3 regions of the Pseudoflavonifractor sp. HCP28S3_F10 genome follow, and region 3 is predicted to be linked to each of the others. Evidence: predicted binding sites of a transcription regulator. Region 3 holds the regulator's gene; each other region holds the start of a gene.
The links. The regulator HrcA, encoded in region 3, represses chaperone genes, less so after heat shock. The targets are predictions, from matches to a motif close to TGTTAGCACTCNNNNNNNNNGAGTGCTAACA.
Positions count from the first base shown of each region.

Region 1 (3,216 bases), on a different contig from region 3:
CCGTTCTTGGGTATCGTGTTTAGCTGGATGCTGCCCGGTTGAGAAACTGTGCATGAAATACATAGATGCCCCCGGTCCCACAGAAAATGCAGGACCGGGGGCATTTCACGCTGTATTGGAAGAACCTGAGAAGAATACGCCTGTTCTGGCAGTTGAAACGGTAAGATATCCTGCCGGTGAGCTGTACAGGATCGGTGCAAAAAACTGATGGGCCTCCGGAAGAAGACCCATCAGTTTTCATCAAGGCTGTTTTTCAGACCAATTTTGCCTATCCAGCGCTGAATCAGCGTAAATCTGGTGTGGATCAGCCACACCACTTACAGAAAATCCAGCAATTTCAAGGGTTAGCGGCTATCGCTTAGTACATGCCGCCCATGCTGGGATCGGCGGGAGCAGGAGCGGGAGCGGGCTCCTTCTTGTCGGCCACCAGGGACTCGGTGGTCAGCAGGGTGGCGGCGATGGAAGCGGCGTTCTCCAGGGCGGAGCGGGTCACCTTGGTGGGATCCACGATGCCGGCGGAGATCATGTCCACGTAGGTCTCGTTGTAAGCATTGAAGCCGTAGCCCACCTTGCCGGACTCCTTGATCTTCTCCAGGACCACGGAGCCGTCGATGCCGGCGTTGGCGGCGATCTGCTTGACGGGCTCGGTCAGAGCCTTGGCAATGATGCGCACGCCGGTCTTCTCATCACCCTCGACGGAGGAGATCAGGCCCTCCACAGCGGAGACGGCATTGACATAGGCAGTGCCGCCGCCGGCCACGATGCCCTCTTCCACAGCGGCGCGGGTGGCGTTGAGAGCGTCCTCGATGCGGAGCTTCTTTTCCTTCATCTCCACCTCGGTGGCAGCGCCAACACGGATGATGGCCACGCCGCCGGCCAGCTTGGCCAGACGCTCCTGCAGCTTCTCCTTGTCGTAGTCGGAGGTGCTGATGGCCAGCTCGTTGCGGATCAGGGCCACACGGGCCTTGATGTCCTCGGGGGCGCCGGCGCCGTCAACGATGATGGTGTTCTCCTTCTGAACCTTGACCTGACGGGCGCGGCCCAGCAGATCCAGGGTGGCGTCCTTCAGCTCATAGCCCAGATCGGTGGAGATCAGGGTGCCGCCGGTGAGGATGGCGATATCCTTCAGCATCTCCTTGCGGCGGTCGCCGAAGCCGGGGGCCTTGACGCAGGTCACGTTCAGGGTGCCGCGCAGCCGGTTGACGATCAGGGTGGACAGGGCCTCGCCCTCCACGTCGTCGGCCACGATCAGCAGCGGCTTGCTGGTTTTGACCACCTGCTCCAGCACGGGCAGCAGATCCTGGATGTTGGAGATCTTCTTATCGGTGATGAGGATGAAAGCGTCGTCCAGGACGGCCTCCATCTTCTCGGTATCGGTGACCATGTAGGGAGTGATATAGCCGCGGTCAAACTGCATGCCCTCCACGACCTCGCTGTAGGTCTCAGCGGTCTTGGACTCCTCCACGGTGATAACGCCGTCATGAGAGACCTTCTCCATGGCCTCGGCGATCAGCTTGCCGATGGTCTCGTCGCCGGAAGAGACGGCGCCCACGCGGGCGATGTCGTCAGAGCCGTTGACGGGCTTGGAGTTGGCCTTGATGGCCTCGATGGCGGTGGCGGTGGCCTTGGCGATGCCCTTCTTCATGACCATGGGATTGGCGCCGGCGGCCAGGTTCTTCAGGCCCTCACGGATGATGGCCTGGGCCAGCAGGGTGGCGGTGGTGGTGCCGTCGCCGGCCACGTCGTTGGTCTTGGTGGAGACTTCCTTCACCAGCTGGGCGCCCATGTTCTCAAAGGGATCGTCCAGCTCGATCTCCTTGGCGATGGTCACGCCGTCGTTGGTGATAAGGGGAGCGCCGAACTTCTTGGCCAGAACGACGTTGCGGCCCTTGGGGCCCAGGGTGATCTTAACGGTATCGGCGAGCTGGTTCACGCCGCGCTCCAGAGCGTGACGGGCATCCTCGCCATAGCAGATGATCTTGGACATGATGAATTACCTCCTAAAAAGGTTCCGACAGAGCGGAAAGAAATTTGTTTTGACAGAATACGGTGCGGAACGGATCTTACTCGACAACAGCCAGAATGTCGCCCTGGCGGACGATGGTGTACTCCACGCCGTCCACCTTGACCTCGGTGCCGGAATACTTGCCGGTGATGACCTTGTCGCCCTTCTTGACAGTCATGACGACTTCCTTGCCGTCCACCACGCCGCCGGGGCCGACCTCGACCACCTCGGCCATGGAGGGCTTCTCCTGCGCGGAAGCGGTCAGGATGATGCCGCCCTTGGTGGTCTCTTCAGCTTCCAGGCTCTTCAGTACGACTCTGTCGCTCAGGGGTTTGAGTTTCATAATGAGTTCCTCCTTATATGTGATAATTCTTAAAAACTTGACAAGCGTGTTAGCACTCATTTTACTGGAGTGCTAACACGCTTATTATAATAAACTCAGTTGTACAATTACGCAAGCCCTAATTTTTAAAATTTTTGTGAATTTCAAAGGCCAATTTTTGTTTAGCTCGCTCAATCGGCTGAAATAAAGCCCGGACGCGGTTTTTCTTTAAATTACATGTTTTTTAAGCGCTTAGGTCCGAAAACCGGGCCGCCAGGAGGCACCCCGTGGGAAAAAGAAGTTCAGCTTTTTAGCAGAGAGGGAGATGGAGAGCTCAGAAGCATCCAGACGCTCGCCGTCCAGATTGACCATGGAGACACGGTCGCACCGGATATGTATGGAAGCGCCCCGGCGGATGGTGACCAGATTGGGCATATCGCAGGAGCGTCCGGCGGCGTAGAGCTTTACCAGCCGGGCCACAGTGAGCCGGGAGACCCCCTTGACCAGCAGGAACTCCAGCTCCCCATCGTCCGGGACAGCGGTGGGGGAGGGATTGAAGCCGCCGCCGTAGTACCGTCCGTTGCAGATGCAGACCAGAGAAAAATCTCCTTTGAACTGCTCCTCGCCGATCTGGATCTCATAGGGCCGCTTGATGCCGGCAGCCAGGTTCTTCACCAGGGAAAGCTGATAGGCCATGGGACCGCTGACCATGGGAAAACGTTTGAAGTCGGCCATACCCAGTCCAATGCGGGCGTCAAAGCCCACTGAACAGATATTCAGAGAGAGCCTGCCGTTGCAGTCGATCAGGTCCATTGGAGCCACCTCGGCGTCCAGCAGCTCCCGCAGCTCGTAGAAGCGGGGAGCGTCGGGGCCGAACATACGGAGAAAA
Region 1 is NZ_JBQHUB010000001.1:250,653-253,868, forward strand. Features, by position in the region: gene groL (chaperonin GroEL) at 359-1,987, opposite strand; gene ACTNBZ_RS01270 (co-chaperone GroES) at 2,064-2,348, opposite strand; gene ACTNBZ_RS01275 (diacylglycerol/lipid kinase family protein) at 2,580-3,216, opposite strand, start outside.
Region 1: a site for HrcA is predicted at 2,396-2,426, ahead of ACTNBZ_RS01270 (co-chaperone GroES). Genes of this name have one in related genera too.

Region 2 (3,216 bases), on a different contig from region 3:
CCGGCGCCGGCATGAACCTGATCTTCGGCATCAACTGGAAACTGGGTTCGGTCATCATGATCGCCATCGTCCTGTACTGCTATTTTGCCAAGAATGTCTATTCCAAGGTGGAACGCATCATCACGCTGTGTATTCTGGTGATGATCGTGTCCTTCTATGCCACCCTTGTGGGTGTGGGCGGCCCCGACTGGGGCGGGCTGGGCAAAGGCATGGTGGGCTTCCGGGTGCCTGAGGGCAGCCTGGCCACCGCTCTGGCCTTCATCTCCACCAACGCCGCTGTTACCTCCGGCATCTACGCCACCTACCTGGGCAAGGAGAAGAAGTGGAAGAAAGAGGACCTGTTCAACGGCGTCATGTTTACCGATGCTCTGGTCCACGTCATCAGTGTGGTGCTCATCTCGGGCGCCATCATTCTGGTGGGCGCCATCGTGCTCCATCCCCAGGGACTGGCCATCAAGGCGCCCGCCCAGCTGGCTGAGATGCTGGTGCCCATCATGGGTCCCGCCGCCAAGTACATCATGGGCCTGGCCCTGGTGGGCGCGGGCTTCTCCTCCCTGCTGGCCAACACTCAGCGCGGCATGGTGCTGCTGGGCGCCGGCTTTGACCGGGACGTGGGTCTGGAGACCAAATTCATCCGCTACGGCTGCCTGATCTGCCTGATCTTCTCCATGATCGTGTGCTACAGCTACGGCGGCTCCCCCACCCAGCTCATCCTGATGGCCAATGTGGCCACCTCCATCGCCACTCCTGTGGGCGGATTGTTCATCCTGCTGCTCCTGTGGCGCAAGGACATCAACGAGGGCTACAAGAAGCCCACCGCCCTGCGGGTGTGCATGACTGTGAGCTACGTATTCGTGCTCATCATGACCTTCACCGCCCTGCGCACTTCCATTCCCAAGCTCATCGCCTCCCTGGGTTTTTAATGCTCCCCTTCTCTTGACCGGACGGCTCCAGCCGGGGCTGTCTGACGCGCTGAAACGCTCCGCCCATCGTATCCCGGGGAACGGTGGGCGGAGCTTCCTTTATCTTTGATTCGGAAAGGACTTGTGTTTATGCGTGCTCAGATCCACCACGCCGCTCTGAACGCGGACCCGCTGGACTGGTATGTCTCCTTTTTTGAGACGGTGTTCGGCATGGAGGTCCGCAAGACCGCGGGAAAGGCACCCCACCGGAAGGTATGGTTCCATCAGGGCATCCAGCTCAACGAGTGCGCCGCCGGCAGCGGACAGGCCGGCCCCTGCGACCACGTCTCCATTGCCGTGGAGGACGTGGAGGACACGGTAAAGGCCGCACTCGCCCGGGGCTGCACCCCTCTGCCCAACGGCGCCAACTGGTTCGTCCTGCCCAACGGGTTCCCCCTGGAGCTGATGGAGCTTGCCTAGGGCGTGCCTCTGCTCCCTGTCAGGCAGAAGCAGACGTCCGCTGATGCGGACGTCTGCTTTTTTCCGTCATTGCCCGCCCGCCGGGGCATCCAGCAGGCTCCTCCGGCACAAAATCGCATATTCTGTGAACGAATTGTAGTTCTTATGTTAACATTAGCACTCTCCTATTGACAGTGCTAATCCATTGGAGTATAACATGATCGTTCCAAATGAGAGGGGCCAAAAAGCTCCCCGCACAGGGCATTTTGATTCGGAATCTGATTGGAGGAATGACTTATGATGCCCAGTATTTTTGGTGAAAACCTGTTCGACGATTTCTTTGATAACGGCTTTTTCCCGTCCCTGGCTGGCCGGGATCCCCTTTATGGTAAACGGGGCAAGAATCTGATGAAGACCGACGTCCGTGAGACTGGGGACAGCTATGAGCTGGACGTGGATCTGCCCGGCTTCAAGAAGGATGAGATCACGCTGGACCTGAAGGACGGTTATCTGTCCATCAGCGCCGCCAAGGGTCTCAGCAAGGATGAAAAGACCGAAGAGGGCAAATACATCCGTCAGGAGCGGTATACCGGTGCCTGCAGCCGCAGCTTTTACGTGGGTGAGGGCGTGGAGCCCAAGGACGTGTCCGCCCGGTTTGAGGACGGCATCCTGCGTATTTCCCTCCCCAAGCAGGACAGGAAGGAGCTGCCCAGATCCTCTGCGATCGCCATTGAGTAACGGCACAACGACGGCGCCCGGCGGGATCTCCCGTCCATAACGGGGTGCCGCGCCGGGGCCATGGCCGCCTTTCAAAACAGCCCGGGCAGCGAACGGACCCCGGCCGCCAAACGGCGGCCGGGGTCCGTTTCTTTTTACACAAGATACAACTTATAAGCGGATCATATCCGCGGCGCGGCGCTCCGCCAGGCGGCCGGAGCCGGGCCGGGCCAGGAATTCCCCGCCGTCCACGATGAGCTCGCCCCGCCGCAGCACCTGGTCCGCGCGGCCGTACAGCCGCTCGCCGCCGTAGGGATTCCAGTCCACCGGGCTGTGCAGGGTCTCGGGAGATACCACACAGGAGGCCTCCGGATCGAAGATGACCAGGTCGGCGTCGCTGCCCGCGGCTATGGCGCCCTTCCGGGGCCACATGCCAAAAATCCTGGCCGGGTTGGCGGAGAGCAGCTCCACCAGTCTGGGCAGGCTGATGCGGCCGCTGCGTACACCGTATGTATACATGGCCGCCAGCCGGGTCTCCATGCCGGGCAGGCCGTTGGGGGTGCGGGTAAAGTCGTTCTCTCCCACAGCCTTGTTGGCCAGGGTGAAGCCGCAGTGGTCCGAGCTGACCACACTGATGAGCCCCTCCCGGACGCCCTCCCACAGGGCCTCCTGGTCCTCGGCGGAGCGCAGCGGGGGGCTGCAGATGAAGTTGGCGCCGTCGGGGCGGCTGTACTTCTCATCGGTCATGGTCAGGTAGTGGATGCAGGTCTCGGCGCAGACGTGGACGCCCTCCGCCCTGGCCTTGCGCAGCAGCTCCAGGCTCTCCTTGCAGGACAGGTGGAAGATGTAGAGATTGCCGCCGGTGGCCTTGGCCAGATAGATGGCCCGGTTGACGGCCTCGGCCTCCACCAAATTGTACTTGCAGCGGGGGAAGTCCGCGGGGGAGGTGCGGCCCTCCGCCTTGAAACGGTCGGAAAAATAGCAGCACATGGCGTCGTTCTCCGCGTGGACGCCCACAATGCCCCCCTTCCGGGCGGTGATGGCCAGCGCCTCCAGCAAAGCAGCGTCGCTGGCCATCCGGTTCTGGCGGGAATAGGTCATGTACAGCTTGACGGAGGGAGTGTCGTCTCCGATCATC
Region 2 is NZ_JBQHUB010000023.1:15,562-18,777, forward strand. Features, by position in the region: gene ACTNBZ_RS10170 (Nramp family divalent metal transporter) at 1-923, shown strand, start outside; gene ACTNBZ_RS10175 (VOC family protein) at 1,053-1,382, shown strand; gene ACTNBZ_RS10180 (Hsp20/alpha crystallin family protein) at 1,659-2,099, shown strand; gene hydA (dihydropyrimidinase) at 2,250-3,216, opposite strand, start outside.
Region 2: a site for HrcA is predicted at 1,534-1,564, ahead of ACTNBZ_RS10180 (Hsp20/alpha crystallin family protein). Genes of this name have one in related genera too.

Region 3 (3,216 bases):
GTCTCTGGTGGCCGAGACGGATCACGGCCTGGTGGTGATGAACTCCTGCTGCCACGCCGGGGTGGACCATATCGTCCGGGACATTCTGGACCGCTTCCCCGGCCAGCGGGTGTACGCGGTGGTGGGCGGCTTCCACCTGGTGGGCAAGCACGGCATGGGTTCTCTTGGCGTAGAACCCGGGACGGTGACCGCCCTCTCCCGCCGCCTGGTGGAGGAGCTGGGCGTGGAGCGCATCTACACCGGCCACTGCACCGGTCTGCCCGCCCGGCGGCTCCTCTCCGACGCGGAGCCCGGCCACGTGTTCCCCCTCCGCACCGGCGATGTGCTGGTCTTTTAAAAACCGCTGTTTTAGCACATTCTCCCGTCCTCTGAAAACAGAGGGCGGGACTTTTTTCTTTCCCCTGTTCACATTTAATTTACAACCCCCCTATTGACATTTATTTGGGGTGGTGGTACATTATCTTTAGCACTCAGGGTATATGAGTGCTAAACCAAAAGGAAGGTGAGAGGCATGGATTTGACGGAACGCAAAAAAAAGATCCTCCGTGCCATCATCGAGAGCTACATTGCCACCGCCGAGCCTGTGGGCTCCAAGGCCATTGCCGAGCACCTGGGCCGGTCCATCTCATCGGCCACCATCCGCAACGACATGGCCGATCTGGAGGCCATGGGCCTGCTGGAAAAACCCCACACCTCCGCCGGGCGCATCCCCTCGCCCCAGGGCTACCGGCTCTACGTCAACGAGCTGATGGAGGAGCACAAGCTGTCGGTCCAGGAGACCGAGCGCATCAACAGCGCCCTGCGCCTCAAGATGCAGGAGCTGGATCGGGTCATCCTGGAGGCAGGCCGGGTGGTCTCCCGTCTGACCAATTATCCCGCCTTCGCCCTGTCTGCCGGCATGGAGCGGGTGACCATCCAGCGCTTCGACCTGCTGATGGTCCAGCGCAACGCCTTCATCATCGTGGTCATGACCGACACCAACCTGGTGCGCAACAAGCTGGTCCAGCTCCCCAGCGACCTGACCCAGGCTCAATTGCAGATGCTCAACACCCTGCTCAACACCACCTTCACCGGCCTGACCCTGGACGAGATCACGCCCGAGCTGATGCGGGTGGCCCAGCATGCCGCCGGAGAGGCCTATGGACTCATCAGCCTGGTGGTCTCCTTCGCCATGGAGGTGCTGGAGAGCCTGGAGCACCGGCGGGTGCACACCGCCGGCCTGGCCCACCTGCTGGAGCTGCCTGAGTATCAGAACCTGGAACGGGCCCAGCCTCTGATGAGCTACCTGTCCGAGGATCAGGACGCCGCCCGCTTCCCCGTCCCCGAAAACGGCCCCATGCGTATCCTCATCGGCCCGGAAAATGTGGCCGATGCGCTGAAGGATACCAGCGTGGTCATGGCCAGCTATGACATCGGCGACGGCATGAGGGGCGTCATCGGCGTGGTAGGCCCCACACGGATGGATTACGCGAAGATCACCGCCCGCCTGTCCTACTTTGCCGAAGGACTCACCCGGCTGTTCGGCCAGGGCGAGCTCCCCGACGGCAGGAACGGCGGCGAGGAATAATGAGGAGGTAACCTCTTGAACACGAACGAAAAAGAAACGACCGCCCGGCAGGAAGAGGACGCAGTCCAGACGCCCGCGGCGGAGGATACCGTGCCCCAGGCCGATACCCCCGGCAGCGAGGCCCCCGATCCCCTTCTGACCGAGCTGGAGAATCTGAAAGACACCCTGGCCAAGAAGGAGGATCAGTACCTCCGTCTGGCCGCCGAGTACGACAATTACCGCAAGCGCAGCCAGAAGGAAAAGACCGACGCGTACCAGAACGCCAAGTCCGATGCGGTGCTGGCTTTCCTCCCGGTGTATGACAATCTGGAGCGTGCCCTGAAGCAGTCCACCGCCGATGAAGCCTACAAAAAAGGCGTGGAGATGACCATGGCCGGACTGAAAGAGGTCCTGGCCAAACAGGGCGTGGAGGAAATTCCCGCGCTGGGCCAGCCTTTCGATCCCAATGTCCACAACGCCGTGATGCACGTGGAGGACGAGAGCGCCGGCGAGAACACGGTGGTGGAGGTCTTCCAGACCGGCTTCCGGTCGGGCGAGAAGATCATCCGCTTCGCCATGGTCAAGGTTGCCAATTAAGGCCTCAGGAGAATAAAAACAGCATATTCCAAATTTCTTTGTTAAAAATAATCTTTTTTATATTGGAGGAATCATTTATGTCCAAGATTATCGGTATCGATCTCGGTACGACCAATAGCTGTGTGGCTGTCATGGAGGGCGGCGAAGCCGTCGTCATCCCCAATGCGGAAGGCAACCGCACCACTCCCTCCGTGGTGGCCTTCTCCAAGGACGGCGAGCGTATGGTAGGCCAGGTGGCCAAGCGCCAGGCCATCACCAACCCCGACCGCACCGTCTCTTCCATTAAGCGTGAGATGGGCTCCAACTACAAGGTCAACATTGACGGCAAGGCCTACACCCCTCAGGAGATCAGCGCCATGATCCTGCAGAAGCTGAAGGCCGACGCCGAGGCCTATCTGGGTCAGAGCGTTACTGAGGCCGTCATCACCGTGCCCGCCTACTTCACCGACGCCCAGCGCCAGGCCACCAAGGACGCCGGCCGTATCGCCGGTCTGGACGTGAAGCGCATCATCAACGAGCCCACCGCCGCCGCCGTGGCCTACGGCGTGGATAAGGAGACCGCTCAGAAGGTCATGGTATACGACCTGGGCGGCGGCACCTTCGACGTGTCCATCCTGGATATCGACGACGGCGTCATCGAGGTGCTGGCCACCGCCGGCAACAACCGCCTGGGCGGCGACGACTTCGACAAGTGCATCATGGACTGGATGGCCGCCGAGTTCAAGAAGGAGAACGGCATCGACCTGACCGGCGACAAGGTGGCCATGCAGCGCCTGAAAGAGGCCGCCGAGAAGGCCAAGATCGAGCTCTCCGGCGTCACCTCCACCAACATCAACCTGCCCTATATCACCGCCGATGCTACCGGCCCCAAGCATCTGGACCTGACTCTGACCCGCGCCAAGTTCAACGAGCTGACCCACCACCTGGTGGACGCCACCAGCGGCCCCGTGCGCCAGGCCATGAGCGATGCCGGCCTCTCCGGCAGCGATATCTCCAAGGTCCTGCTGGTGGGCGGCTCCAGCCGTATCCCCGCCGTGCAGGAGATGGTCAAGAAGCTCACCGGCAAGGAGGGC
Region 3 is NZ_JBQHUB010000014.1:47,170-50,385, forward strand. Features, by position in the region: gene ACTNBZ_RS07785 (MBL fold metallo-hydrolase) at 1-337, shown strand, start outside; gene hrcA (heat-inducible transcriptional repressor HrcA) at 512-1,567, shown strand; gene grpE (nucleotide exchange factor GrpE) at 1,583-2,143, shown strand; gene dnaK (molecular chaperone DnaK) at 2,221-3,216, shown strand, end outside.